Regions from separate parts of the Kribbella yunnanensis genome, predicted to be linked through region 3. Evidence: predicted binding sites of a transcription regulator. Region 3 holds the regulator's gene; each other region holds the start of a gene.

Region 1 (9,883 bases), on a different contig from region 3:
ACCGCGGTTGAACAGCTTCTCGACCGCACCGATGCCCGACGTACCCAGTGTCTGGTTCTCCAGCGTCAGCTTGTGCAGCTGACCCCACTTCCAGTTCGACGGCTCGCGAGCCATCTTCTTGGTGATCTCCTCGCGGGCGTCGACCAGCGACTGCCGCAGGATGTCGTCGCGGCTCTCCCGCTGTGGCGTCCGCAGGTCGTCCCACCAGCTGTTGCTGGGCTGCCCGAGCAGCGTGTGCACGACCTCGACCCACCGGGAGCCGCCGTCCGGCCAGGCCGCCTTCGGCAGCTGGTCGTGGAAGGTCAGCGACAGCAGATTGCGCCACACGACGTTGAAGTACGCCGCCGGTGCGGAATCGGCAGGCTGGGTGAAGTCCCAGCCCTTGAGGGTGTCCTGCCCCTGCCGGTCGAAGGCGTCGTTGATCCCTATCTTGAGCAGCGACGGCACCAGCATCTCGGCGGCCCGGTTCTTGGTGTCCAGCTGGATCGACGCCATCTTGCTCGCGTCGAGCGTGCCGGCCGCCTTGATCCGGTCCAAGATCTGCTGTGACCGGTAACCGTAGTCCCAGCTGTCGCTCAGGAAGTACGGATACGACTTCGGTACGACGGCCTGGTTCGCGGTGACGATGATCCCGTCGGCCGGGTCGAGCTCGGTCGGCATCGCGTCGAACGGGATGTACTTGGTCCAGTCGTTCCTCGGGTCCCAGCCGGCCACCGGCCACTTCCCGCTGGCGACCTTGCGGATCGGGACCAGACCGGGCGCCTGGTAGCCGATGTGCCCCTCGGTGTCGGCGTAGATCAGGTTCTGCGAAGGGACCTCGAACTGCCGGGCCGCGTCGCGGAACTGGGTCCAGTTCTGCGCGCGGTTGATCGCGAACAGCGCGTCGGCGGTCTTCCCCGGCCGGAGCGCAGTCCACTGCAAAGCCACGCCGTACGCCGTCGCTGCCTTGTCGCGCCGCGCGGCCAGTTCACCGGTCTCGCGCTCCTCGGCGCCGACGTCGGAGATGATCGGGCCGTGCCGGGACTCCCGCACAGTGATCTTCACCGGGTCGTCCTGGCCGGCGACCTTGAATGTCTCCTCGCGCTTGGACAGCGGCTTCCAGCGGTTGTTGTAGAGGACGTTGTCGCCCTCGATCTTCTCCAGGTACAGGTCCTGGACATCGGGGTCGAGGTTGGTGAATCCCCAGGAGATCGCGTTGTTGTGGCCGATCACCACACCGGGCAGTCCGGAGAAGCTGAAGCCGGAGACGTCGTACGGGCAGGTGCGGCTCTGCTTGGTGCAGTGCAGACCGACCTGCGACCAGATGCCCGGCATAGTGGCGCCGAGGTGCGGGTCGTTGGCCAGCAGCGGCTTCCCGCTGTCGGTGTGGTCGCCGGACACGACCCATGAGTTCGAACCGATGCCGTCGCCCTGGCCGAGCAGCTGCGGCAGACCCTTGGCGACCTTGTCCACCGAGTCGAGTGACTTCAGCAGATCGGTCGTCAGCATGCCGCGCCGGAGCTCGTTGGTGGCCGGCGGAGTCGCACTGAACTTGCCGTCCTTGCCGACCGAAGCAGTCGGGACGATCGGCTCGTTCCGGTCGTACGGGTACGCCGGGTAAAGGGAGTCGACGCTCTTGGAAGGAATCGTGGCCAGCAGCTTGGTGCGGTTGATCTCCTCGCCCATGTTGCCGCCGAGGTCCCAGGCCATCGCCTTCAGCCAGGCCATTGAGTCGGCCGCGGTCCACGGCTCCGGGCGATAGTCCCGACGACCATTGGGATCCAGACCCAGTACGGCGTACTCCAGGCTGAGGCCGGAACCGCTGTGCTTGTCCAGATAGGCGTTCACACCGCGGGCGTAGTCGTCCAGGTACTGCCGGGTGGACGGGCTGACCAGCCCGAGCTCCTTCTCAGCGACCCGGCGCCAGCCCAGCGTGCGGACGAACTTGTCCGTCTCCAGTGCGTCCTTGCCGAACAGCTCACTCAGCCGGCCCGCTGTGACGTGCCGGCGGAAGTCCATCTCGAAGAACCGGTCCTGCGCGTGCACATAGCCCTGCGCGGCGAACAGGTCGGCCGGGTTCGAGGCGTAGATCTGCGGGATCCCGTTGCTGTCCCGGACCACCTCGACATCGGCGTCCAGACCCGCCAGCTCGACCGTCCCGTCGTACGTCGGGAAGGAGTGGCGGACGACGAAGACGGCAGTACCGGCGATCACCACGAGGACCGTGGCGAGCGCGATACCGCAGATGATGACGGCTCGAAGCAGGCGACGCACGGACCCAACCGTAGAGAATGCAGCCCGTGGCCCCAAATGGGGTCCGGTGAACTTTGCGTTGCTCTGCGTCCGGAGGGGGCTGCGGGGCGCAGTTGAGACGGGAGTTTGGAATACTTCGGGCCGCTGACGCATTATTAGCAGTCGAGTAGTAGGAGTGCCAGCGGCCTGAAGGGAACCAACCGTGCCCACGTACCAGTACCAGTGCACCGATTGCGGTGAGGCGCTCGAGGTGCGGCAGAGCTTCACCGACGACGCATTGACCGTCTGCCCCGCGTGCCAGGGCACGCTGCGTAAGGTCTTCAACGCGGTGGGTGTTGTCTTCAAGGGCTCCGGTTTCTACCGCACCGACAGCCGCTCGTCCGGCAAGAGCTCGCTCCCGGCCAAGTCGGAGTCGTCGTCGACCTCCTCTTCGGACTCCAAGCCGGCCGCGAAGTCCTCGGACTCGTCGAGCAAGAGCAGCTCCACGACGTCCAGCTCGGGCGGCTCGTCCAGCTCCACCAGCGCTGCCTGATCTGGCCTGTGGATAACTGAAAGTAGTGCCGGAGAAACTCGTACTTTCTCTGGCATGAAAAGCCTTTCGTTCCTTCGCGATCTGTCCCGAGCCGCTCGCTGGCACCGCCGCCTCCTGGCCGGCGTCGCCGCCGCGGCCGCCGTCTACTTCGGCCTCGCCTCCCTCGCTCCCGCCGCCCCACCCACGGTCACTGTCCTGGCCGCAGCCCGTGACCTACCGGGCGGAATCACGCCCACCGCGGACGACTTACGCTCGCTCGCCTTGCCTGCCGACTCCGTACCTTCGGCAGCCCTCAGACCCGGCGCCGACCTCGCAGCTCGCGTCTTGACCGGACCGGTCAGAGCCGGCGAACCACTCACCGATGCCCGTTTCCTAGGCCCAGGCCTGGTCCCTTCCGGCTTGGTCGCATATCCGTTCCGTATCGACGACGCCGAGGTCGGCGCCTTGCTCCGGGTCGGCGATCGCATCGACCTCTACGCCGGCACCAGTACGACGTCCGCTGCGGCCGGCCTCGTGGCCCACGCCGTCCGGGTGATCGCCTTGCCGAGTTCACGATCGACCGGCGCACTGATCGTCACAGCCGTCTCCCCCGCCGTCGCCGCCAGACTGGCCCAGGCCACGACGAATTCCAGAATCAGTGTCGCGCTGACCCCGGATACGAGTTGATCACTGCGGCGCGTGCCCTCGCGTGACCTGCGGTGCGGTCCTACGTTGACCGGAGTACAACATCCGCTTCGTGGAGGCACTCCAATGCTCAAGGGCTTCAAAGAATTCATCATGCGCGGGAACGTCATCGACCTCGCGGTCGCGTTCGTCATCGGCGCAGCCTTCGTCAAGATCGTCGAGTCGATCGTCGCCGGTCTGATCACCCCGTTGATCGCCGCCATCTTCGGCAAGCCGGACATCAGCGATGTCTGGGCGTTCACCCTCAACAACTCGGAGTTCAGGATCGGGCTGATCCTGCAGGCGATCTTCAACTTCCTGACGGTCGCTGCCGCGGTGTACTTCCTGATCGTGGTGCCGTTGAACAAGCTCGCCGAGCGCCGCAAGCGGGGTGAGGAGCCGGCTCCGGACGACGAGGCGCTGACCACCGACCAGCAACTGCTGACCGAGATCCGCGACTCCCTGCGTCTGCGGCCGTAACTCCTACTTCACGAACTCCACGATCGTCCGCACGAACTGATCCAGGTACGGCGGACTGATCTGATTTGACGAGAAGGCGGGGCGCGGTGGTTCCGGGCAACCGGGCAGCTCCCGGCTTCCCGCGATCAGCCCCAGCAGGGCGTCGACCGTCTGACGTTGATGTGTCGGATTCTCGAGCAGCGACGGAAGCACGGCGACCGGGATCCGAGCCAGCTCGATCAGATCGCCGTCCGTCGTACCTCGCAGTGTGTCGCCGGCCAACAGCTTCTCGGCATCATCGGCGGCGCAACCGCGGCCGAGAAGACCGGCCAGCACGAGCGTGTCGACCCCGGCGTCACCTGCCGTTGCAGGCCAGGCAAGTACGAGTCGCTCGACCAGATCGGGGTAGACCAATGTAAGCAAAGCAGCAACTGTGCATCCGTTGGATGCGCCGACGATGGTGAGCGGTCCGGCGTGATTCGCCAGCAGTTCACCGAGGGCTTCGAGCTCGACGTCCCAACCGCTCGGATCCTTCGGACGGTCGGGGGCAAACACGGTCAGGCCAGCAGAAGTGAGTCCGGCGGTGATCCCCGGCGTACCCCAGAACTTCTCGGCGTCCATGGGTTCCCACAGACCGCCATGGACGAGCAGAACCGTTGAGCTCATCCGTGGTGCGGCGGGACCTCGCGCAGGATGCGCTCGTCGTCGTCGCTGGTGGAGTCGCCTTCGCCCCAGCTCCGCGGGTCGTCGTCGCGGGTCTGGTCGGGCAGCACCGGCTCGTCGTCCTCGTACGGAGTTGTCATGGTTCCAGGTTACCGAGTCCGCGGGGCTCGCCGGTGCCGAGCTCACGCGGCTGGTCGGCGACCACCTCGCCCTGGACGGCGTTCGGGTCGATCTGGGGAGCGACGGCGGCTTGGAGCAGCGGCTGGATGCCCGGTTCGCCGTGCCAGCGGTCACTGCCGAGCACGCACCACGCGGTCAGGATCGACAAGGTCGGCATCGCGAGTCCGCCGAGCTGGAGCGGTTCGGCGTTCTGGAATCCGAAGGTGATCTGCCAGTTGGCCGGATCGGGATAGAACTCCTGCACTGCGTTGTAGTAGAAGCTCAACCAGCCGCGGCCGGGCAGCTGGCAGAGGATCCGATAGTTCGTCGCAACCGTGGGAACCTCTTGCAGGTCTCGCCACATCAGCTCGGTGTTGCGCTTCGCTGCAGCCTTGCGGCTCGCGTTCACGGCAGCGTTGGCAGCCATCGCTCCGACCACGAGTGCGGGGTGGCCGATGATGAAGCCGCCGCTCTGCGTGTAGCGGCCACTCCCCCGGTACAGGCGGGCGTAATGCGCGGGTGTGTTGACGTACGCGACCTCACCCGGTTCGAGGACGAGACCGTAGATGGTCAACGGCTGCGGATGGTTCCCGCCCAGCAGCCAGCGCGCCCAGTCGATACCGAGCTGCCACTCGTCGCGCTCACGCTGTGCCGTACCGGCTCTGTTGTCGTTGCGGCCCACGGGACACCATCGTAGTGCGCAACGGCGTACAGCGCGTGCGCGTTACAGGTCGGGTTCGGTTGCCGCACGATCGGCCCGTGTGACCGGAACGACGCGCCGCCGTGATGGTTTGGCGCTCGCGGTGAGACTCCTGTCGACCATCATGGGGGACCTTGCCAACCGGAAGGACCCAGTCGTGAGCGCATTACGGACACGGGGCCTGATCGGTGCGACGTTTGTCGTGGCGCTTCTCGGGATGACCGCCGCCTGCGGTTCCGAGAACGCCTCGTCCCCGCCCGCCGCCCAGCCCACCGGTACCCCGACCACCAGCACGCCGACTCCGAGCACACCCAGCAGCACCCCGAGTATGGACTGCCCAGACACCATCGCGGCGGTCAAGACCGCCACCGACAAGGTGGCCTGGGGAGCCGGCACAGCCAAGTCCCTGTTCCAGCCGGTCTCCGTGACGATCTGCCAGTACGACGAAGGCGCGACCGGGCAGACCTACGCGAACGTGACCACCAAGCGCACCGCGGCGCAGGCGACCCAGCTGTTCGGGCTGGTCAACGCAGCGCCTCCGGTCGCGAAGAAGCCGGGCTTCTGCACCAAGGAGCTCGGACCGACCTGGGTCCTGCGGTTCACCGACAACGACCGCGGCGTCCTGTCCGTCACCGTGGAGTCCTTCGGCTGCCGCCGCCTGGTCGCGACCTCGCTGGAGGGCCAGGGCAAGCCCGGCGCACTGCCGGCGCCGCGTCAGGCGACCCCCGAGCTGATCAAGTCGCTCGGCCTGCGCTGACCCTGCGCCGGACGCGCCCCCCGAAGCCGTCCGGACCGGGTCACACCCGCGGTCCAGACCGGTTCACCCCGGTCTGGACCGCCCGGTGACACTCAGCACCTGAAAGCAGCACGGTGAGATCAGACTGTGCGGCAACCAATGCAGCACCTGTGCAGCACTCTGAGCATCTCGATGCATCTAATAGATGTGAGGTGTTGTACGCCCAGCCGGGGAGTGGCGAGTGGAGTTCGAGGAGTACGTGTCCGCGCGCGGGCAGGAACTGGTGCGGCTCGGTTTCACCGTCTCCGGCGACTATCAGCGGGCCGAGGACCTGGCGCAGATCGCGCTGATGCAGGCGTTCCGGTCCTGGCGCAAGGTGCGCAAGGCCGACGACCCGCATCACTACGTGCGGCGGATCCTGGTCAACGAGTACCTGTCGATGACGCGCCGGCGCTCGTTCACCGAGGCGCCGACGGCCGACGTCGACCCGCACAGCACGGTGCCCGATCCCGCCACCGGCATCGTGGATTCCGACGACCTCTGGCATGCCCTGCAGGAGTTGTCGGCCCGGGAGAGGGTCGTTCTGGTGCTGCGCTACTACCAGGACCTGGACGACCGCACGATCGCCGAGCTGCTCGGCATCAAACCGTCCTCCGTCCGGGCGACGGCCAGCCGCGGGCTGGCCACGCTCCGGCAGAGCAGGCAGTCCAACCGTGTTGATGAGAGGTTGTCGTGAGCAACACCGATCTCGAGGATGAGCTGCGCGGGACACTCGACCGCGCCGCGGCCTCCGTACCGCCGGCGAGCGGTCTGTCCGACCGCGCCGCGACCGGAGTCCGCCAAGCCCGCCGCCGTACCTGGATGGTTTCCGGTGCGGCAGCGGTCGCAGTCGCCGCGGTCGCCGTCACCGGCTTTGCTCTCACCGGCGGCAACACACCGGAGCAGCCACAGGTTGCCGCCGGCGGAGCCCCCCAGAGCACAGCCCCGACGACGACTGCGGTCCAGCCGTTCTCGGCCAAGACCATCGCCGGCCGCTGGCACGCTGTCCAGATCACCGGCACGAAGTCCCTGAAGATGCCGCGGCCGGATGATCCGGTCCTGCTCTTCAAGGCGGACGGCACCTGGTCCGGTTCGGATGGCTGCAACGCCCTCCAGGGCACGTTCACGATCGGTCAGCGCGGTGAGTTCGCCGCGAAGATCGGTCCGCAGCACCTGATCGGCTGCGAGAACGTTCCGCACACCGGCGTCCTGCAGTCCGCCAAGCGGATCGCAGTCACCGGGGACACGCTCACGTTCGCTGCCGCGGACGGACACGAGCTTGCGAAGTACGCTCGCGCAGGGTAGTCAAATTTGCTTGCGGACGGTGATCACCTATTGACTGAGCGGAGTCTCTGCGCGGACGATTGACCGAGGTCGTCCACCGATGAAGGAGCCCTGTGCGACTCTCAGCCACCGTCGGTTTGCTGGCCCTTGGCTCAGTCTCACTCCTCGCAGTCGGTCTCACCCCCACTGCAGCCGGGCGGCCACAGGCTGCTGCCGGTACCACCGCAGCAGCCTGTTCCCACGGCGGCCCGAGTGTGAGCGCCGCCGCGGCGAAGCGGTTGTCCCAACCGACGTCGACCAAGGATCCGCGCCCACTCGGCGAGACCATGGGTGAAGGCATTGGGATCGCCGTCCGCTCGCTGGAGCCGCTCGACGCGACCGGCCGCCCTAAGTCCGGGCTGCCGTTCGGGCTGAGCCAGGGCGTGATCGGCGTGATCGGTACGGCAACGACCGGCTACAAGGTCGTGGTGGACACCAAGGTCCTGAACGAGAAGAAGTACCGCGCCGCCCTCGCCAAGAACATGCCGGCCGCCGGCAAACAGATGGTCGGCCTCGAGCGCAGCTGCCGTTCGGCCAAGTCCATCGCCGACGCGTGGAACACGGTCGGTGCCCGCGCCTGGTCCGACGACGCGAAGCGCACCACGTTCGGGGCCGACCTCGACCCGGTCAGCGAGAACATCCAGGTCGAGTACGACGAGGTCAGCACGTCGCCCGAGTCCATCGCGGGCCTGCGCGGACTGACCGGCGTACAGGCGATTGCCGGTGGTCTCGAGCGCACCTCCCGGCTCAGTGACACGCCGAAGGGCGGCCACTGGGGTGGTGCCCGCATCTCGTCCACCGCGAAGAACTGCTCAGCCGGCTTCTCCGTCGTTCGCCGCTCCGATGGCAAGCGCGGCTCGGTGACCGCCGGCCACTGCGGCGGCGTCGGCACCACCTGGAAGTCCGGCCCGAACTTCTACGGCACCACCTCGGTCCGCACCAACTACCCCGACTACGACCAGTCGCTGCTCACCGGCAGCACCTACGGCCCGCGGATCTGGACCGACGGCCCCGGCGACTCCGCCTCCAAGCGCACCGTCACCGGTGGCGCCGACCCCGGCGTAGGCACCGTCGTCTGCCAGTCGGGCAGCTTCAGTACGTCGCTCTGCGGGCTCACCGTCCGCTCGACGTCAGCCAAGTACTGCGATGTCGACGGCTGCACCACCTTCGTCATCCGCGCAACCCGCGGCGGCCAGATCGCGATCATCGGCGGCGACTCCGGCGGTCCCGTCTACAGCCGCTCCGGCTCCAGCGCCGCCACCATCCGCGGCATCACCTTCGCCGGCGCCGGCTGCGCGTCGTCCCGCTGCACCACCCTGTACGCCGAGCGCTACGCCTCGATCTCCGGCCACCTCGGAGTCCGCGTCCTCACCGGCTGACCTCAGCGGATGTCGTTGTCGGGGTGTTCAGTGTCGTAGCTGTGGCGAGCCTCGGCGATGGTCGCCCGGTGGTCGAGAGACCAGTCGGCCAATGCCTTCACGAGATGCGTGAGGCTCGCGCCGGTCTCAGTCAGCCGGTAGTCGACCTGCGCCGGAACCGTCGGATAGACGGTCCGCACCACCAGCCCGTCCCGCTCCAGCCGGCGAACCGTCAACGTCAGCATCCGCTGCGAGATCCCGTCAACGGCCCGCTGCAACTCCCGAAACCGCCGTACGCCGCTCGCGAGCTCAACGATGACCAGGACCGACCACTTGTCTCCAACCCGGTCCAGAACCTCGCGGATCCCGCAATCAGGGTGATCCACCTTGCCGCACGGGTCGAGATCAGCAGCCCTGACGGTTACTTCGGTGTGCCTCGCTGACACGGAACTGCCTCCTTGTGGGACGAGCAAGCCGACACTGAGGATCTTCACAGTAGTTACTGATGAGAACCAACCTGTGAGGACAACAACTTCAATGATCATGGTCACCGGAGCCAATGGACAGCTCGCATCCCTCACCTTGGCCCACCTGGCCGAGCGAGGAATCCCGGCCATCGGAGGCACCCGCACCCCGGCAGAGGGCCAGCGCCGACTCGACTTCGACGACCCCACGACCCTCGACCTGACCGGCATCTCAACCCTGGTCCTAGTCTCCGCCGGGTACGCCGAGGACGACCTAGTCATCGCACGCCACCAAGCCGCCCTCGACGCCGCAGTCCGAGACGGCGTAGACCACGTGATCTACACCAGCCTCACCACCGCCGGCGACCACCTCGGCTTCGCCCTAGCCCACCGAGCCACCGAGCAGCTCATCAAGGCCAGCGGCCTCACCTGGACCATCCTCCGCAATGGCCTGTACGCCGAACTGTTCGGCGCCCTGATCGCCTGGACCCCCAACGGCCTGGAGTCCGCCTTCGGCTCAGGCCGCCTAGCCGCAGTAGCCCGAACAGACCTAGC
Region 2 (9,883 bases), on a different contig from region 3:
CCACATACCCCCTGAGCGTGTTCAACGCCCGATGCTGTGCGACCCTCACCGCCCCCGGTGTCATCCCCAGTGCCCGGCCGGTCTCCTCGGCTGACATCCCCGCCACCACCCGGAGCCGCAGGATCTCCCGCAGCTTCTCCGGCAGCTTCTCCATCAGGTCCGTGATGCGCTGGACCTCCGAGTGCCGGACCGCGTGCTCCTCAGGTGTCGGCGACTCGTCAGCGCCGTCCGGCAGGTCCGGCGTGGTGACGTCGGCGACCGCGAACGCACGCTGGGCATCGGCGACCTTGCGGGCCGCGATGCCGTAGACGAAGGCCTCGAAGGGCCTTCCCTCATCACGGTACCGGCTGAGCGCGCCGAAGACCGCGACACAAACCTCTTGGGCGACGTCATCGACCATGTCGGCGCCACCGGGATAGGTCCACAAACGGGACCGAACATAGCGGTGCGCGACGGCGCGCACCCGTGTGAGCAGGTCGTTAAGAGCTGTACGGTCCCCGTTGCCGGCCAATGCGGCTAGATCCCTGAGCTCGACCCGGTCGTGGGTGTGCGGTACTCGGACCTCAGTCACCCCTCGCCCCCTCGTGTCGGACCGGTCAGCGTGAAAGATGGTACGGCTCTCATCTCTGCTTGCCTAGTGGCAATCCGTGGCCACTACTGGCCACTTCATCACGATCTGTGACTACCGGCCCGTAGCGCCGCCCCACAGCCAACGACCACGACCGCGATCCGCCGCGACCACAAGACCGGATAACCCCTCGTGTGGCCCGTTCTATCCCCCGTACACGACCGGAGAAGGGGCAACACCGGCGGATATCCGTGGTGTGGTTGGGGGCAAGGCCGGGTCGCCGGCGCCGCAGCCGTCGTACGGCGTGAGTTCTGATCAGGCCGGTGGTTCGAAGTGCAGGAGGTGGGAGGCTTCGTCGCCTGCCCAGTCGATCGGGGTCCGACCGGCCTCTCGCCAGCCCGCGCGGCGGTACAGCGCGATCGCCGCGGATCCTGGCTTCTCGACCACCTCGAGAGTGAGCTTTCGCCCCGACTCCACGGCTGTGGTGACGCAGTGCTCGAGCAGACTCCGCCCGACACCCGCTCGCGTCGCCCGTGGATCCACGAACAACCGCTCGACCGATGCGCCCCCGGCGGAATCCGACGTCAGTACGACGTGGCCGACCACCCGGCTGTCGATGACAGCCACCCAGCAGTTGAGCCGATCCACCGGTGTCAGCCACCCGCGGGGATCTGCCGGCCAGTTCACCGGGTATCCGGCGAGCTCGTGCACGTCCCGCAGCAACTCCACACAGACGTCCAGATCCGCATCGGACCGTTCCCGAATCATCACCACCTGGCCAGCCAACCACACAAAGAACACCGCCCCGGCACACGTGGTGCCGGGGCGGTGCGGTGGTACTACTGCCTGAGGTCAGTGACCGTGGCCGTGGCCGTGACCGGCTGCGGCGGGCTCTTCGTCCTCGGGCTTGTCGACGACCAGGGTCTCGGTCGTCAGCAGCAGGGCGGCGATGGAACCGGCGTTGGCGAGCGCGGAACGCGTCACCTTGACCGGGTCCAGGACACCCTGACCGAGCAGGTCGCCGTACTCGCCGGTGGCGGCGTTGAAGCCGCTGCCGACCTCGAGCTCCGCAACCTTCGAGGTCACCACGTAGCCCTCGTAACCGCCGTTCTCGGCGATCCAGCGCAGCGGCTCGACGACCGACTTGCGGACGATCCGGACACCCGCGAGCTCGTCACCCTCGAGGCCCAGGCCGTCGTCGAGCACCGTGGCGGCGTGCACCAGGGCGGAGCCGCCACCGGCGACGATGCCCTCTTCGATCGCGGCGCGCGTCGCGGAGACGGCGTCCTCGATCCGGTGCTTCTTCTCCTTCAGCTCGACCTCGGTGGCCGCGCCGACCTTGATCACGCAGACGCCGCCGGCGAGCTTCGCCAGCCGCTCCTGCAGCTTCTCGCGGTCCCAGTCGGAGTCGGTCCGCTCGATCTCGGCCTTGATCTGGTTGACCCGGCCCTCGATGTCGTCGGCCTTGCCGGCACCCTCGACAACAGTGGTGTTGTCCTTGGTGACGACGATCCGGCGCGACGTACCGAGCACCTCGAGGCCGACCTGGTCGAGCTTCAGCCCGACCTCGGGCGCGATCACCTGGGCGCCGGTGAGGGCAGCCAGGTCCTCGAGCATCGCCTTGCGGCGGTCACCGAAGCCCGGCGCCTTGACGGCGACGGAGGTGAAGTTGCCGCGGATCTTGTTCACCACGAGGGTGGACAGGGCCTCGGCCTCGACGTCCTCGGCGATGATCAGCAGCGTCTTGCCGGACTGCACGACCTTCTCCAGCAGCGGCAGCAGGTCCGCGATCGCGGAGATCTTGCCCTGGTGGATCAGGATGTACGGGTCCTCCAGCACCGCTTCGCCGGCTTCGGCGTCGGTGATGAAGTACGGCGAGATGTAGCCCTTGTCGAACTGCATTCCCTCGGTGAACTCGAGCTCGGTGCCGAAGGTGTTCGACTCCTCGACGGTGATCACACCGTCCTTGCCCACCTTGTCGAACGCGTCCGCGATCAGGGTGCCGATCTCGGCGTCCCGGGCGGAGATGGTGGCGACGTGGGCCATGTCGCCCTTGTCGTCCACCGGCCGGGCGGTCTCGACGAGCCGCGCGGAGACGGCCTCGACAGCCGCCTCGATCCCGCGCTTGAGGCCCATCGGGTTGACCCCGGCGGCGACGGCCCGCAGGCCCTCGTGCACCAGTGCCTGCGCCAGCACCGTCGCGGTGGTGGTGCCGTCACCGGCGATGTCGTTGGTCTTGGTGGCGACCTCCTTGGCGAGCTGCGCGCCAAGGTTCTCGAACGGGTCGTCCAGCTCGACCTCACGGGCGACGGTGACACCGTCGTTGGTGATGGTCGGGGCGCCCCACTTCTTGTCCAGGACGACGTAGCGGCCCTTCGGGCCCAGCGTCACCTTCACCGTGTTCGCGAGCTTGTCGACGCCACGCTCCAGCGCGCGCCGCGCGTTCTCGTCGAACTCGAGGATCTTCGGCATGAAGAAAACCAGTCCTTTTCTGAATGTCAGGTACGGCGGGTCCCACTGTTCCTGACCCACTCCGCCCCGGTGCCAGCGAGGGCAACCGGGGCGGTGACAGTCAGGAACAGCGGGCGGTCGTCACTTGCTGACGACTGCGAGGATGTCGCGGGCGCCCAGGATCAGGTAGTCCTGGCCGTCGTACTTGACCTCGGTGCCGCCGTACTTGGAGTAGATGACCTTGTCGCCGACGGCGACGTCCAGCGGGACGCGGTTGCCGTTGTCGTCGATCCGGCCCGGGCCGACGGCGAGGATCTCGCCCTCCTGCGGCTTCTCCTTGGCGGTGTCCGGAATCACCAGGCCGGACTTCGTGGTCTGCTCGGCTTCGAGCGGCGCGACGAGGACCCGGTCCTCGAGCGGCTTGATCGTGACCGACACTTGCTGACCTCCACGGTCGATTCGCTTTTTGTCTGTGGTGCTGCGGTGATCGCGCTCCCCTGCCGTCGCGGGGGTCAGGAGGTTGGACCACTGGCACACTCACACCGAGAGTGCCAACACCGAATCTAGGCCGCGATTAGCACTCGGTCAACTCGAGTGCCAAACGAAATCTCCCCGAGCGGTCACTCCGGGCAACCAACCGGTCCCGGCGCGAGTCCAACTCGCCAACGGATCCCGATCGGAGGGTCCCGTCTCTGGGGAGCACAAGATGTTTCGTCGCCTGCCGGCCGTCGCCCTCGCTGCGGCCGCCCTCGTCGTCAGCCCGCTTGCGGCCACCGCGTCCGCCGCGCCTTTGAGCCAGTGTGACTCCGCGACGTTCAAGAACGTCGGGAAGGGCTGGACCGTCTTCGTCCCGAGCGAGTGGGAAAGCACCAGCACCACCTGCAACCTCAAGTACGGCGACAACCCGCACCGCGACCCGAAGAACCCCTTCGGCGACCCGGCCCGCGCGATCCAGGCACTGCAGAGCAACCTGAACTACTGCTACGGCTACAAGCTGGCCAAGGACGGCAAGTACGGCGCCAAGACCCGCGACGCCGTCAAGGCCGTCCAGAAGAAGCTCAAGCTCCCCGCCGACGGCATCTACGGCCCGAACACCCGCTCCGCGCTCAAGTGGCGGATGTACAACCCGACCACGAAGGCCTGGAGCCAGGCCTGCTACGACAAGCTCTGAGCATCCGGGCGTGCACAGATAGTGGTCACACGCTGGCCTAACGCAGGCCGGCGTGGGACCGTCTTCCCATGGCTTTCACGCTGCCCAAGCTGCCGAAGTTCTCCGGCCGCACCATCGCGGTGCTGGCCGTCGCAGGTGCACTGGGGGTTGGTGCGATCGCGGCGAGCGCGTCCAAGCAGCAGCAGGCGGCAGCGCCGCCGAAGCCCGCCGACGGCCAGGCAGCGCCACTCACCGCGGACAAGGCCAATGACCAGACCTCACTGGAGGCAGCGGCCGCCGCGGAGGCCAAGCTGGCCCAGTGCCGCTCCGCACGGCTCATCCCGGTCAACAAGACCTGGGGCATCCCGATGCCGTCGGTCAACGGCAGCTCCAGCACCAACTGCAACCTCAAGTACGGCGACACCCCGCACCGCGGCTCCGACCGGACCGGTGACCCCCTCACCGCCATCCAGGTACTGCAGCGCAACCTGAACTCCTGCTACGGCACCAAGCTCACCGTCGACGGCATCTACGGCAAGAACACGAGAGCTGTCGTCACCATGGTGCAGCGCAAGCACAAGATTGTCGTGGACGGCATCTACGGTCCGAAGACCCGCTCAGCGATGAACTGGCGCCTCTACTCCTCCGCCACCCGCAGCTGGAGCAAGACCTGCTCAAGCCCGCTCTAAAGTGTGCGGGTGACCGTCACCTCCCTGCTGGACAACCCTGAGGTCCTGGCGGCCGCTTGTGCGGAGTACCAACCGGGCAGCGAACTCCAGCTGGTCGAGAAGCTCAGACGCCGGTACGACGGCGTGCTGGTCAGTGCTGCGGTCACGCAGGCCGCACTGCGGCACCGGGCGGTCGCGAAGTTCGGTGCGGATGCCGCACTGATGTACTTCACCCCGGACGGCTACGAGCAAGCCACCCGCACTGTCGTCGGCACGCACCGCGCTGCACGGATCGCTGCGGCTTTGCCGGGCAGCAGTGTGATCGACCTGGGCTGCGGAATCGGCGGTGACCTGATCAGCGCCGCCCGCGCCGGCCTGCGAGTCACCGGTGTCGAGCGTGACCCCGAAACCGCCGCAGCAGCGCGCGCCAACCTCGCTGCGCTGGAACTACCGGGCGAGGTGCTCGTCGGCGACGCCGAGTCCGCGGACATCACGCCGTACGACGTCGTGTTCGCGGACCCGGCGCGGCGAGCGGACGGGCGGCGCGTGTTCGACCACAACGCCTACTCGCCGCCATGGACCTTCATCACCGGACTGCTGGAGCGGACCGCGTGTGTGAAGGTCGCACCGGGGATCCCGCACGACGCCGTACCGGAGGGGGTCGAGGCCGAGTGGATCAGCGACGCAGGTGAGGTGAAAGAGGCCGCGCTGTGGTCTGGTGCTTTGTACTCCGGTGCTGCGCGCCGGGCGACGCTGTTGCCGGGTGGCGCGACTGTGACGGACGCACCGGAGACCGACAGCGGGCCGGTCGGCAACTACCTGTACGAGCCGGACGGTGCCGTCGTACGGGCCGGTCTGGTCACCGCTGTGGCCGCTGCGGTCGACGGCTGGCTGCTGGATCCGCGGATCGCCTACGTGACCGCCGACAAGCTCGTGCCGACACCGCTCGCTTCGGCGTACGAGATCGTCGAAGAGCTGCCCTACAAGGAGAAAGCGCTGCGCGCCTGGGTTCGCAACCAGGACATCGGCACCCTCGAGATCAAGAAACGCGGCGTCGACCTGGACCCCGCCGTACTCCGCAAGAAGCTCGCCCCCAAAGGCACCACCTCGGCCACCCTCGTCATCACCCGCATCGGCCGCGACGCCGTCGCCTACTCCTGCCGCCGGGTGTAAAACAAGACTTGCATTCGATGTCTATTCGAACATATGATCGAACCACGAGCGGGTCCCCGGGTGATTAGCCGGCGGACGAGGTGCTGCGTCCAGTTGATGCACTCCCCGGGGGCCCGCCACTAAGACGTCACGCCACCGACTTAACCCGTTCATCTCCCTTCGGCAAGCTGCCACCAGAACCGGTCGGCCGCTGACCGCTTACCTGGGGACGAAGCGGCAAACACCGCCCCAGGTCTTCACCCGTCCGCCGCGCCCTTCCCCGCGCCGCGGCCCATCACCACCTGCGGTACGAACGTCCCGCCGCTCCCCCGAAGTCTGCGATGGGGTCTCAGTCGCGTGCGGCGGTGCGGAAGCGTTCTTGGACTGGCATTGAGCGGCGGGATCGGGCGATGTGGAGGATGGCGGTGGCGGTTGTTGTTGGCGGGGTGGTTTGGGGTAGCTGCTGGTCGTCGTTGGGGATGGCGCCTTCGGTGGTTAGGGCGTGGTGGGTGAAGGTGGTGACCAGGGCGTTCCAGTCGTGGAAGCGGTGCAGCATCGCGTGGGTTTCGCCGGGTAGGAGGAGTACGCCGACTGGAGTGCCGGCGGCGCGGAGGCGGTTGGCGTAGGCGCGGGTTTCGGCCGGCGAGGTGACGGTGTCTTCGTTGCCGTGGGCAAACAGCACCGGCGACCGCAGAGCCCCCAGCGGATCCTCCGGGGGGAGCCAGGGGGCCAGGCCGAGGACGCCGGCGACGCGCGGGTGATCGCCGGCGGCGACTACTGCACGGCCGCCCATCGAGTGGCCGATCAGTACGACGCGCTGGATCACCGGCGGTAGTTCGTCCAGTACGGCGCGGAGGTCGGTCGCCGGATCGCCGACGTCGTTCCAGCCGCGGTAGCGGTAGCGCATCAGGCCGACGGCTGCCGATGGGACGGCGGAGCGGAGTGCTGCGGCGAAGGGCCACATCCGCAGGATGGGCCCTCGCCAGAGGTGTGGGTTCTTGTGTGAGTGTTCGTAACCGCCGTGGGCGAGCAGGACCAGATCCGTTGCCCCGGGCGGGTTCCAAAGCAGATCTACACCGGGCTGTCTCACTAAGCGCCGTACAGTGAGGCGGGGTCCTGGCGGATGACCATCATCGTGGTCAGGTCGGGGAGTTCGTTGAAGCCGTGCTGACGGTAGAGCTCGTGCGCGTCCCGCGTGGCGAGCATGATCCGCCGCAGGCCCTTGAGGTCCGGGTGGTCGAGCAGCGACGTCACCACGAACTTCCCGAGACCGTGCCCGCGGTGCTCCGGCAGCACGAACACATCCGCGATCCACGCGAACGACGCCCGGTCGGTCACCGCCCGCGCGAACGCGACCAGCTCCCCCGCCGACGTGTACACGCCGACATTCAGCGAGCCCTCGATCGACCGCGCGACGACATCCCGCGGGATTCCGGGCGACCAGTACGCCGTACTGAGGAAGCCGTGCACGACGTCGACATCCACGCGGGCGAGGTCGTCGTCGGCCTCGAAACCGTCCGGGTGGGACCACTTCATTTGTTCAGCACCTCCGTGATCGGCATGGACGAATCGGCCGGCAGGCCCAGCGGTGACGGCGCTTTGCCGGCCCGCACCAGCTCGGACCCCAGCGCCGCGACCATCGCACCGTTGTCGGTACACAGGCCAGGACGCGGAACCCGTACGGCGATTCCTGCCGCGGCACACCGCTCTTCGGCCATCTGGCGGAGCCGGGAGTTCGCGGCGACACCACCGCCGATCAGCAGGTGTTCGTAGCCGCGGTCCTTGCAGGCGTCGATCGCCTTGCGGGTCAGCACATCGCAGACCGCCTCCTGGAACGCGGCGGCGACGTGGTTGACCGGCACGTCCTCGCCGTCACGCCGGCGAGACTCGACCCAGCGGGCGACCGCGGTCTTCAAACCGGAGAAGGAGAAGTCGAACCGGTGCCGCTCGAGATCGCGCTGCGACGTGAGCCCGCGCGGGAACCGCACGTACAGCCGGTCGCCGCCGTCGCGAGCCGCTTTGTCGATATACGGACCGCCGGGGAACGGCAGCCCGAGCACGCGCGCCACCTTGTCGAACGCCTCGCCCGCGGCGTCGTCGATGGTGCTCCCCATCGGCTGCACGCCCTCGGTGATGTCCTCGACCGCGAGCAACGACGAGTGCCCACCGGACACCAGCATCGCGATCGCACCCTTCGGCAGATCCCCGTGCTCGAGCGTGTCGACGGCAACGTGCGCTGCGAGGTGATTGACGCCGTACAAGGGTTTGTCGAGCGACAGCGCGAGGCCCTTGGCCGCCGCGACGCCGACGAGCAGGGCACCGGCCAGGCCGGGTCCGCTGGTCACGGCGACCGCGTCCACGTCGGTGGGTTTGATCCCGGCGGTTTCGCAGGCGCGTCGGATGGTCGGGACCATCGCCTCGAGGTGCGCGCGACTGGCCACCTCCGGTACGACGCCGCCGAATCGCGCATGCTCCTCGACACTGGACGCGATCGCGTCGGCGAGCAGCGTCTGCCCGCGCACGATGCCGACCCCGGTCTCGTCACACGACGTCTCGATCCCGAGGATCAGAGGTTCTGTCTTGCTCACGCTGTCTCCCGCCACCGCATGATCACCGCATCTTCGCCGCCGGCGTAGTACCCGCGCCGCCGGCTGATCTCATCGAACCCGAACCCGCCGTACAGGCCGATCGCCGACTCGTTGCCCGCGGCAACCTCCAGCAGTACCGTCCGCCCGGCGCACCGCGCGAGCGCGGCCGTCATCAACTGCCCGCCGATCCCGGTACGCCGTTCCGCCGGCGCCACCGCGATCCGCAACAACTCCACCACGTCTTCCTCGACCGGCGGTACCAGCAGCACGGCGTATCCCACCACCGCACCTTCGTCCGCCACGAGAACCACCCGATCCTCGGTCACTCGCTCGAACTCGTGCTCCCAGGCGGCCGCACTCCAGGCCTCCCGCCCGAAACACATCTCGTCCAACTCCGCGATCGCCGCCAAGTCATCAACCACCGCAGGACGAATAGCCGGTCTCACTTGGTCAACACACTCTTGGGCCCACCCGACAAAGTCACATCAGGCCGCCGCAGATAAAGGGGGTCCGGAGCAACAACCTCCAAAATCCCCAGTGCAACCCCCCGAGCAAGCACTTCCGCCGAAGGATATTCGGATACGGACTGTGGTGAGGGGGAGGAAGGGGCAGCCGCAAGCCCATCACCGGCGGCTGAGGTAGCTACCGCCTCGGACCGCGGTGAGGGGGATGAGGGAGCCGCGCCGAGCCCATCCCCGGCGGCCGAGGTGGTGGGGCTGGCGAACCCACCACTCGTGTCAGCAGCACCCCGCCCGTCCGCGCCGGACTGTGGTGAGGGGGACGCGCCGGTGGGTGGGGTGTTGTTGGTGACCGCGTCGGCGGGGATGCCCAGGAGGTCGCCGTACAGGACTGCGCCTCGGCCTATTACTGGGAGGCCGGCTAGGACGTGGGCTGCGGCGGCTGGTTTGTCTACGGCGGGGCCTTCGAGGCGGCGGCGGCTGCCGTCGGGGGCGGGGCCGTCGTAGAGGGCCCAGTAGATCTCTTTGCGGCGGGCGTCGGTGGCTACGGCTACTGGCAGCTGGAGGGGTGACTGGTGGGCGAGGATGTCCAGGCTGCAGACGCCTGCTACCTCGATGCCCAGTACGTCGGCCATGGTGCGGGCCGTGACTAGGCCTACGCGCAGGCCGGTGAAGGGGCCGGGGCCTACGCCTACCGCGATGCGGGTCAGGTCGCGGGCGGTGCAGCCGGCTTCGGAGAGGGCTGCGGCGATGGCGGGGGCCAACAGCTCACCGTGGCGGAGGGCGTCGACTGTGGTCGACGACGCGACAACCGCGCCGGTTAGCGGGTCGGCGACGGCTACGGTGAC
Region 3 (9,883 bases):
AGTCGTACAAGGGCTTGAGGAAGGGGATCAGGCCGTCGACGGGGAAGGGGCCTTTGCCTGGTTCGGAGTGGGCGCCGCCGACGGCGAGGAGTGAGCCGAAGAGGGTGGCGACGACTGCGCGCCAGTTCCAGCCCGACGAGTACCAGTAGCGGCCGGACGACTTGTAGAGGTCGGGCAGCGCGAGCGCCGTACGGTCGATGAACCAGTAGCCGGCGATCAGCACGCCGGCGACCGAGGCGAGCAGGCCGCCGTAGAACGACAGCCAGACGAAGATGTAGATCGACGGGTCCGAGATCAGCCGCCAGGGCTGGATCACGATGCCGATCACGCCGGTGAGCAGACCGGCGGTGCGGAAGTTCAGCCAGCGCGGCAGGGCGTTCGCGAAGTCGTACGACGGACTGACGACGTTGGCCGCGACATTGCACGACATGGTCGCGAGGATCGCCATGATCAGACCGATCGTGACCACGACCGGGTTCTCGAAGCGGCGGGTGAGCTCAACCGGGTCCCAGATCGCCGAACCGTAGACCAGGACCGTGCCCGAGGTGGTGATGATCGAGACCAGCGCGATGAACGACATCGTCGTCGGCAGGCCGATGATCTGCCCGATCACCTGCTGGCGCTGGCCTTTGCCGAACCGGGTGAAGTCCGGCATGTTCAGGCTGAGCGTCGCCCAGAACGCGATCATGCCCATCAGCGACGGCGCGAAGATCTTCCAGAAGTCGGCGTCCCAGCCGAGTTTCGAGGGCTGCGACAGGATCGGGCCGAAGCCGCCGGCCTTGACCAGGATCGCGATCATCAGCGCCAGGAAGGCCACCGTGACGAGTGGCGCCGCCCAGTTCTCGAACCGGCGCAGGCCTTCGATCCCGCGCCAGATCAGCACCATCTGCAGCAGCCAGAAGAAGCCGAAGCTCAGCCACAGCGTCCACGGGTGACCACCGACCACGGACGCGTCGGTCCAGCCCTTGCCGAACAGCTCGCCGACGATCACGTAGATCGCCTGCCCGCCGATCCAGGTCTGGATCCCGAACCAGCCGCAGGCGATGAACGCCCGCAGCAGGGCCGGGAAGTTCGCCCCGCGGACGCCGTAGAAGGCGCGCGCGAAGACCGGGAACGGGATGCCGTACTTCGTCCCGGCGTGGCTGTTCAGCAACAGCGGGACGAGCACGATCAGGTTCCCCAGGGTGATCGTGACGAACGCCTGCAGCCAGTTCATCCCGAGCGCGACCAGCCCCGCGGCCAGCAGGTAGCTGGGGATGTTGTGCGCCATCCCCATCCACAGGGCGGCGTAGTTGTACGTCGTCCAGTTCCGGTCGCGGAGCCGGGTCGGAGCGAGCTCCGCGTTCCCGTACCGGCTGGTCGCGATCGCGTCCGGATCGGTCAGTTCGACCCGGCCGTCGGGGTGCGTGGTCTGCTCAGTCGTGGCCATGGATCAAGTTGCGCCTTTCACCGAACCCGTGTCAACGAGTAACTGTTCCCTCTTTAAATGTCACCGCACCAGACGCAAAGCGAACGGGTACTTGTACGGCAGGCCCTTGCTGGCGGCAATGGTGGCCAGGATCGCGAAGACCAGCGCGGCGATCCAGAGCGCGAAGAACGTGAAGATGCCGATGATCACGAACATCAGGATCGAGGAGATGACGTACCCGATCGTGACGGTGATCTGGAAGTTCAGCGACTCCACGGAGTGCGCGCGCACCATCGGCGACTTCTCACCCTGGACGAGCAGCACGACCAGCGGGGCGATGAAGCCCAGCACGATGGTGCCGATGTGGGCGAGCAGCGACCACGTGCGCTCGTCCTGCGGGCTCAGCGGCTGCTGCTGGTACGGCGGCGGCTGGAACCCAGGCTGCTGCTGGAACTGCGGTCCCGGAGGCGGCGGCGGGACGTTGTCCTGCGGCGGCTGGAAGTTGTTGTTGTTCTGCGGTTCGGTCATGGCAGAACGGTAGGGGAGTTAGGTGTACCGATGATCAAGTTGTCGCATCGATCGTGCACTTGTGCACGTTGGGGCAAACTAGCTCGGGCCGAGGAGTGGGATCGTCGGCCGCCGCGGCGGCCCGAGCACGCCGTACGCGCGCTTGATCGCGTGCTGCAGGTCGGCGCCGTCCCATGGCCAGCCCTCGGTGTGCTTCAGCGCGTCCTCGAGGGACTTCCCGCCGTGGTGCAGGTCGGAGATCGTGTTCGCGACCTGACCGAGCTCCGCGGACTGCTCGGTCGCGAACGCCGCGTCGACCACCGCGCCATGACCCGGTACGACGACCGCGCCGGCCGGCATCGTCCCGATCACCCGCTCCAGGGTGTCCGACCATTCGAGCGGGAAGGAGTCGTCGCCGTACTGCGGGGGCTGCGACTCCTCGACGAGATCGCCCAGGAAGAACACGTTCACATCCGGTACGACGACCACCGCGTCGCCGGCGGTGTGAGCGTTGCCGAGGTACAGCAGTTCGACGCGGCGATCACCCAGGTCGATGACCTTCGCCACCGAGAACGTCTCGGCCGTCAACTCCGCGGCGGCCGCCGTGTTCTCGTGTGCGTAGACCGTCGCTTCCGTGAACACGCCGTTCCCGTTCACGTGATCGAAGTGCGAGTGCGTGTTGACCACCCACCGCACCGGCTGGTCGGTCAGCTCGCGGATGTGCCCGAGCAGTTCCTCGGCCTCTTCGGTCGTGGCGCGGGTGTCGATCACCAACGCGCCGCCGGATCCGACGACCAGCCCGACGTTCAGGTCCCACTCGTCGTACCGACGTACCCAGCACCTGTCGCCCAGCTCAGTCCAACTGCTCATGGCAACGACCCTACTTGCCGATGACATCGCCCCTGGTCACCTGGTCCTTGGAAACCCCACGCAGCAGCAGTCCGACGTTGTCCCCGGCGTTCGCGACAGTGAGGCCGGACTTCTTGAACATCTCGATCCCGTCGATCTGGCTCTGGACCAGCACCTGCCCGGCCCGGCTGATCACCACCTGGTCGCCGACGGCCGCACTGCCGGCCTGCACCCGGCCGGTCACCACCGTGCCGCGGCCGGTGATCGAGAAGACGTCCTCGATGGTCAGCGCGAACGCGCCCGGCGGTACGACGTCCTGCGGGCGCGTGCCCGGGAACGTGTTCGCCGGCGATTGCTTCCAGAACTTCCAGCCCATGGGCCGACCCTAGACCGCGCCCGGGGCAGCCGCATAAGGTCGTGAGCGAATCTTCCGATGGTCTCCGCGAAACTTTCGAGGGTGGTCGATGTGACGACAAAGCGTGCGCTGGTGGTGCGGGGTGGCTGGGACGGGCATGTGCCGGTCGAGGCGACCGAGCTGTTCATCCCCTACCTGAAGGAGAACGGGTACGACGTCACCACGTCGGAGAGCACCGAGAGCTACCTGGACCTCGACGGGGTCGACCTGGTGCTGCAGTGCGTCTCGATGGGGGAGACAAAGCCGGAGCACATCAAGAGCCTGGCCGACGCGATCCGCGGCGGGACCGGGTTCGCGGGTTGGCACGGCGGGATCGTGGACTCGTTCCGGGACAACCCCGACTACCACTTCATCACCGGCGGACAGTTCATCTCGCACCCGCACAACTTCACCGACTACCGCGTCGAGGTGATCGCGGAGCACCCGATCGTCGAGGGCATCACGCACTTCGACGTCCACACCGAGCAGTACTACCTGCACGTGGACCCGACCAACGACGTACTGGCCACGACCACGCTCGCCTCGCACCCGGACTTCCCGTGGATCGAGGGTGCGGTGATGCCGGCGGTCTGGACGCGCACGTGGGGCGAGGGCCGCGTGTTCGTCTGCACGGTCGGCCACAAGCTCGACGACTTCGACGTTCCCGAGGTGCGCACGATCATCGAGCGGGGGCTGCTGTGGGCGAGCAAGTGACGCGCGTTGGCATTGTCGGCACCGGAGTCATCTCCGGCACCTACCTCGATCACCTGGCCAAGCTCCCCGGCGTCGAGGTGGTCGCCGTCGCCGACCTGGACCTCGCACGCGCCCAGGCGGTCGCCACGGACAGCGTCCGTGCGCTCACTCCGGATGAGCTGTACGCCGCCGACGACGTCGACATCGTGGTCAACCTGACGATCCCGGCCGCGCACGCCGCCGTACATCAGGCTGCTCTGAATGCCGGCAAGCACGTGTACGGCGAGAAGCCGTTGGCCATGGATCGAGCCGAGGCCGACCCGCTGCTCAAGTACGCCGCCGCGAACGACCTGCGGATCGGCTGCGCGCCCGACACGGTTCTCGGCACCGGCACGCAGACTGCGCGCGCGGTGATCGACCGCGGGGACATCGGCGTACCGCATGCCGCGACTGCCTTCATGGTGACGCCCGGCCACGAGCTGTGGCACCCGGCGCCCGAGTTCTACTACCAGCCTGGCGGCGGCCCGGTTCTCGACATGGGCCCGTACTACGTCACCAGCCTGGTCACCCTCCTCGGTCCGGTACGGCGGGTCACCGCGCGCGCCGGGCAGTCGAAACAGGAGCGGATGATCCACACCGGTCCCCGGGCCGGGACGGTCTTCCCGGTGGAGGTTCCGACGCACGTGACCGGCGTACTGGAGCACGAGTCCGGCGCGCTGACCACAGTGCTGATGTCGTTCGACGTGTGGGCCGGACGGCTGCCGCGGATCGAGGTGCACGGTACTGACGGCAGTCTGTCGGTTCCGGACCCCAATGGCTTCGACGGGACGGTTGAGATCGTCACTCCGGAGCAGCGGGAGTGGACCGAGGTACCGGTCGCCGGTGGGTACGCCGGAGCCGGTCGGGGCGTCGGTGTGGCGGACATGGCCCGGGCTTTGCGCAACGGCGAGCCGCACCGGGCGAACGGCGAGCTGGCGTACCACGTGCTCGACGTACTGGAGTCTTTTATCGACTCTGCCGTCCAGGATCAGCCCTTGGATGTGGCCAGTACAGTGACGCGCCCCGCAGCCGTTCCGTTGGGAGCGACGCCCGACACCGCCTAGACTGGCACTCTGACTTTGTGAGTGCCAAGCGTGGGAGAGGGTGGTGCGCGTGCTGGACGAGCGCAAGCTGGATGTACTCCGCGCCATCGTCGAGGACTACGTGGCGACCCACGAGCCGGTCGGCTCGAAGACACTCGTCGACCGGCACAACCTCGGTGTCTCCCCGGCCACGGTGCGCAACGACATGGCCGCGCTGGAGGAGGAGGGGTACATCACCCAGCCGCACACCAGCGCCGGCCGGATCCCGACCGACGCCGGCTACCGGCTGTTCGTCGACAAGCTGAGCACGGTCAAGACGCTGTCCGCGGCCGAGAAGAAGGCCATCACGTCCTTCCTCGGCGGCGCGGTCGACCTGGACGACGTCGTACGGCGTACTGTCCGGCTGCTCGCCCAGATCACCCGCCAGGTCGCGATCGTGCAGTACCCGTCGCTGAACCGGTCGAGCGTCCGGCACATCGAGGTGGTCACGATGACACCGCGCCGGCTGCTCCTGGTTTTGATCACCAGCAACGGCCGCGTCGAGCAGCGGATCGTCGAGCTGCCGAAGGACGTCGACGAGCAGTTGGTCGCCGACCTGCGGTCGCGGCTGAACACGGCCATGGCCGGTCAGCGACTGACCGAGGCCACCACCTCGCTGGGTTTGGTCGCCGACAACTTCGCGCCGGACGACCGGCCGCTGGTGGCCGCGATCGTCACCACCCTGCTCGAGGCGTTCACCGACGAGATGGGTGAGCAGCGGATCGCGGTCGGCGGCGCGGCCAACCTGACCCGGTACGGCGACGACTTCGAGCGGAACGTGAAGCCGGTGCTGGAGGCGCTGGAGGAGCACGTCATCCTGCTCAAGCTGCTCGGTGAGGCCACTCACCCGCAGACGCTGACAGTTCGCATCGGTCACGAGAACCCGTACGAGGAGCTGGCCACCACCTCGGTGGTCGCGACCGGCTACGGGTCCAAGTCGGAGGCGCTGGCCACGCTGGGCATCGTCGGCCCGACCCACATGGACTATCCGAGCACGATGGGCGCCGTACGGGCTGTCGCGCGCTATGTCAGCCAGATATTGGCCGAATCCTGATGCATTCACTTAACCCCTGGTCTGGAGTATGAGCACCGATTACTACGCCGTCCTGGGCGTCAGCCGTGACGCTTCAGCGGACGAGATCAAGAAGGCGTACCGCAAGCTGGCGCGCCAGTACCATCCCGACGTCAACGACTCCGAGGACGCGCACCACAAGTTCCAGGAGATCGGCCGCGCGTTCCAGGTACTGAGCGACCCGCAGAAGCGGCAGATGCACGATCTTGGCGGCGACCCGTTCGCGTCCGCCGGTGGCGGTCCCGGTGGGTTCGGCGGCGGCCAGGCGTTCACGTTCACCGACATCATGGACGCGTTCTTCGGCCAGACCGGCGGGGCGACCCGTGGTCCGCGGCCGCGGACGCGACGCGGCCAGGACGCGCTGATCCCGCTCCGGATCGATCTCGCTGAGGCGGCCTTCGGGACGACCCGCGAGCTGAAGGTCGACACCGCCGTACTGTGTCCGACCTGTTCGGGTTCGGGTGCTGCGGCCGGCTCCGAGCCGGTCACCTGCGAGATCTGCCACGGCCGTGGCGAGGTCACCCACACCCAGCGTTCGTTCCTCGGCGAGGTGCGCACGATGCGCCCCTGCCCGAACTGCCGCGGCTTCGGGACCACCATCCCGAACCCGTGCGTCGAGTGCGCGGGCGACGGCCGGGTCCGCTCCCGCCGTACCGTCACCGTGAAGATCCCCGGCGGCGTCGACACCGGCACCCGCGTGCAGCTGTCCGGTCAGGGCGAGGTCGGCCCCGGCGGCGGCCCGGCCGGTGACCTGTACGTCGAGATCGAGGTCGAGCAGCACGAGGTCTTCACCCGCCACGGCGACGATCTGCACTGCACGGTCACGCTCCCGATGACGGCGGCCGCACTCGGTACGACGATCGACCTGCCGACGCTGGAGGGCGAGACCACCCCGCTGGAGGTCCGCCCGGGCACCCAGTCCGGTACGGCGATGACGCTGACCGCACGCGGTGTGCCGCGACTGCGGCATGCGGGTCGCGGCGACCTGATCGTGCAGATCATCGTCGAAACCCCGACCAAGCTCGACGACAGCCAGGCCGAGCTGCTCCGGCAACTCGCCGTGGCGCGCGACGAGGAGCGGCCGCAGGGTCAGATCCAGGCCACCCACAAGGGTGTCTTCGGCCGCCTCCGCGACGCCTTCGGCCAGCACTAAGCGATGGGGGTCGCGGTCTTCTTCGCCGCCGAGCTGGACGGCGAAGAGCTGACACTGGACGGCGCCGAGGGCCGGCACGCCGCCGTCGTACGGCGGATCGGCCCCGGCGAGCGAATCCGCCTGACCGACGGGTGCGGTGCCTGGGCCGAGGGTCCGGTCGCGACCGCGTCGAAGACCGGGCTGACCGTCACCGTCGACCAGCGCGGGACCGACCCGGCCAGTACGCCGCGACTGGTCGTCGTACAGGCATTGCCGAAGGGCGAGCGCGCCGAGCTGGCCGTCGAGATGCTGACCGAGGTCGGCGCCGACGTCATCGTTCCCTGGAACGCCGAGCGCAGCCAATTCCGCAGCAACCCGGAACGCTCGGCCAAAACCCTCGCCAAATGGCAGGCCTGGGCCTTCGAGTCGAGCAAACAGTCCCGCCGCTCCTGGTTCGCCGAGGTAGCCCCCATCGCCACCACCCCCGAAATCGCCAAACTCCTGCAGGACGCGGCCCTCCCCGTCGTACTCCACGAAGAAGCCACCGTCCCCCTGGCGCGCCTCGAAGTCCCACCCGCCGGCGACATCGTCATCGTCATCGGCCCCGAAGGCGGCATCACCCCCACCGAACTAACCACCTTCGCCGTCGCCCCGGTCCGCCTCGGCAACACCGTCCTCCGCACCTCAACCGCCGGCGTAGCCGCCGCCTCCGCCCTACTCGCCCACTCCCGCTGGACCTAATAGAGCTGGGGTAGCTCACCCACCCGTGCGGGTCGCGCGTGCACCTGCGGTTTACCCGCCCGGGTCGGCGGTGGTGCGGGACTGTGCGGCCCGCTGAGGCTGTCACCGGGTACAAATGAACAGGTTCTGCGCTGTCGGCGTGAACGCCGCCCTGGTTGACGGGCTGTCGGCGCCGCTGACCTCCCACTCCGCGGGGCTGGGGAGGAAGGCAGCCCTGAACGGCCCAACATGCACCCCACACTGCAGACTCCCGGGGGGATCCGGGCCGGGAGTGCGCCGCCGAGCGAAGCCACCGTGCGAGTGACGGTCGTGGTGGGCAGTTGGCGAACCGCTGGCACTGTCCAACGCTGCGCCGAGGTTGCGGTGCACGCTCAGCGACTCCTGCCCGAGCGCTTCAGGAGGGAGTTGGTGAGTGGGGGCGGTCCGCCCGCCGGTCACCGTGCGAGTGTGGTGAGCTGCCGCCGACTCTGGCTTCCCTGTCGCCGGCAATCGGTTGCCGGCGACGAACTCCTCACAGTCGACGATCGGGCCGCCAGTGCCGTGGGCGCTAGCGGGCCACGACCTCGATGCCTTGGACGGTGACGAGGCTGCCGCTCACCAGGGACCCTTCGGTCGGTGACTCGGGACGAGCTTCTCTGGAAGTGGTGCAGACAGCCATGCCAGGCGTGCGCCGGCCAGCAGTGGTGAGGGATGGCAGATCTGCAGTCACCCGGGCGGCAGATTTGCAGTGAGAGGTACGGCAAATTTGCAGTCGGGTGCCCGAAGCTGCGCGCGATGCCGATCAGCGCTCTGTGGGAGCTCGAGCCATGAACGGAGCCTGAGAACGATCGAGTTCGACGTCGCGCTCCCGGTGGCTGCTAGCGGACCTCGATGGTTTTGGTGTCCATGTCGCTGATTGAGTCGTCGCCGGGGGAGAGCAGGTAGGCCTCGAGTTGCCAGGGGCCTGGTTCGAGTTTGAGTTCGATGGTGAAGGGCGAGAACTTCTGGCCTTCCTTGGCGTTCACGACGCTGCCGTACTGCTGGCCGGTTTTCAGGTTGGTGGCGAGGTAGTTGACCGTTGCTTCGTAGGCGGCGGCTGTGCCTTGGACGGTGACGAGGCTGCCGCTTACCAGGGCCCCTTCGGTCGGTGATTCGATTGAGACGAGCGCCTGTACGTCGAGCGCTTGCGCGCGGCCGAGCGGCTGGCTGGTGTCGACCTGGCCGAACAGCCGGATGCCAGTTCGGCCGCTCTGGGTGATCTGGATCGGCCGGCTGCTGTCGTCAAGCGCACCCTGCACGGTGTAGACGAGTTGCTGGGCGGCCATTTCGGCGAGTTCTGCGTCCATCCGGCCTTGCGGGAGTTGCTTGAAGTCGACCGTGACCACGTCGCTGTCCAGGGTCACCGAGTTCACCTCGGCGCCCTTCCAGACCGAGTAGTAGTCGGTATCTTCGGGCTGCCTCGTCGTCATGATCTTGACCGCCTGGTACGCCGGCCGCCCGCTCACCTTGGACCAGGTTCGGTAGAGCCGGGCTGACGATCTCGCCTGCACAGCGGGCTTCTTGACGGACTTGCCGGCCATTGCGTTGCCCAGCCAGTAGACCGGGACGGGCTTGCCTGTCACGGGTTGCTCGGGCACTCCGCGTCGGGGCTGGGTGGAGACCGACTTGTCCTCGGTCGGTGGCACGGTTGGCGCCTTGGTCGGCTCGCTCCGCGGGGTGTCCGGCGGGGTGCTAGGTGCGCCGCTGGCCGAGGTGACATTGCCTTGCCCGGCGACCGCGTCGCCTTCGTTCGCGGTGTTCAGGTTGCCGTTGAAGACTGTGAACCCGCCGACGGCTGCGGCGGTCCCGACCGCGGCCAGGCCGGCCGTGATGACCCACGGTCGGCGCGCGACAGGGCGCCGTACGGTGTGGGCTCGGGTCAGGATCTCGGGCAGGGCGTCGGTCGGCTCGATCCGGTCGGCCTCCTCGGCCAGGGATCGCCGCATCA

Evidence for each region. Region 3 encodes HrcA, which represses chaperone genes, less so after heat shock. Its sites were predicted from a motif close to TTGGCACTCGNNNNNNNCGAGTGCCAA; they were not measured.
Region 1: ABD231_RS04175 (FmdB family zinc ribbon protein) is a predicted target of HrcA. The motif match lies at 2,388-2,414, and genes of this name have one in related genera.
Region 2: groES (co-chaperone GroES) is a predicted target of HrcA. The motif match lies at 3,594-3,620, and genes of this name have one in related genera.

The regions. Positions count from the first base shown of each region.
Region 1 is NZ_BAAANF010000002.1:555,065-564,947, reverse strand. Features, by position in the region: gene ABD231_RS04180 (penicillin acylase family protein) at 1-2,253, opposite strand, end outside; gene ABD231_RS04175 (FmdB family zinc ribbon protein) at 2,435-2,764, shown strand; gene cpaB (Flp pilus assembly protein CpaB) at 2,819-3,430, shown strand; gene mscL (large conductance mechanosensitive channel protein MscL) at 3,515-3,907, shown strand; gene ABD231_RS04160 (alpha/beta fold hydrolase) at 3,911-4,552, opposite strand; gene ABD231_RS04155 (hypothetical protein) at 4,549-4,689, opposite strand; gene ABD231_RS04150 (hypothetical protein) at 4,686-5,390, opposite strand; gene ABD231_RS04145 (hypothetical protein) at 5,566-6,165, shown strand; gene ABD231_RS04140 (SigE family RNA polymerase sigma factor) at 6,386-6,880, shown strand; gene ABD231_RS04135 (META domain-containing protein) at 6,877-7,488, shown strand; gene ABD231_RS04130 (S1 family peptidase) at 7,581-8,885, shown strand; gene ABD231_RS04125 (winged helix-turn-helix transcriptional regulator) at 8,888-9,310, opposite strand; gene ABD231_RS04120 (NAD(P)H-binding protein) at 9,402-9,883, shown strand, end outside.
Region 2 is NZ_BAAANF010000002.1:263,827-273,709, reverse strand. Features, by position in the region: gene shbA (RNA polymerase sigma factor ShbA) at 1-571, opposite strand, end outside; gene ABD231_RS02760 (GNAT family N-acetyltransferase) at 884-1,336, opposite strand; gene groL (chaperonin GroEL) at 1,421-3,040, opposite strand; gene groES (co-chaperone GroES) at 3,161-3,457, opposite strand; gene ABD231_RS02745 (peptidoglycan-binding domain-containing protein) at 3,726-4,190, shown strand; gene ABD231_RS02740 (peptidoglycan-binding domain-containing protein) at 4,259-4,858, shown strand; gene ABD231_RS02735 (class I SAM-dependent methyltransferase) at 4,868-6,010, shown strand; gene ABD231_RS02730 (alpha/beta hydrolase) at 6,339-7,079, opposite strand; gene ABD231_RS02725 (GNAT family N-acetyltransferase) at 7,079-7,525, opposite strand; gene tsaD (tRNA (adenosine(37)-N6)-threonylcarbamoyltransferase complex transferase subunit TsaD) at 7,522-8,577, opposite strand; gene ABD231_RS02715 (GNAT family N-acetyltransferase) at 8,574-8,999, opposite strand; gene tsaB (tRNA (adenosine(37)-N6)-threonylcarbamoyltransferase complex dimerization subunit type 1 TsaB) at 9,020-9,883, opposite strand, start outside.
Region 3 is NZ_BAAANF010000015.1:220,897-230,779, reverse strand. Features, by position in the region: gene ABD231_RS20715 (NCS1 family nucleobase:cation symporter-1) at 1-1,429, opposite strand, end outside; gene ABD231_RS20710 (DUF4870 domain-containing protein) at 1,490-1,936, opposite strand; gene ABD231_RS20705 (MBL fold metallo-hydrolase) at 2,015-2,785, opposite strand; gene ABD231_RS20700 (EF-Tu/IF-2/RF-3 family GTPase) at 2,796-3,140, opposite strand; gene ABD231_RS20695 (ThuA domain-containing protein) at 3,231-3,872, shown strand; gene ABD231_RS20690 (Gfo/Idh/MocA family protein) at 3,869-4,954, shown strand; gene hrcA (heat-inducible transcriptional repressor HrcA) at 5,004-6,026, shown strand; gene dnaJ (molecular chaperone DnaJ) at 6,055-7,197, shown strand; gene ABD231_RS20675 (16S rRNA (uracil(1498)-N(3))-methyltransferase) at 7,201-7,917, shown strand; gene ABD231_RS20670 (Gmad2 immunoglobulin-like domain-containing protein) at 8,775-9,883, opposite strand, start outside.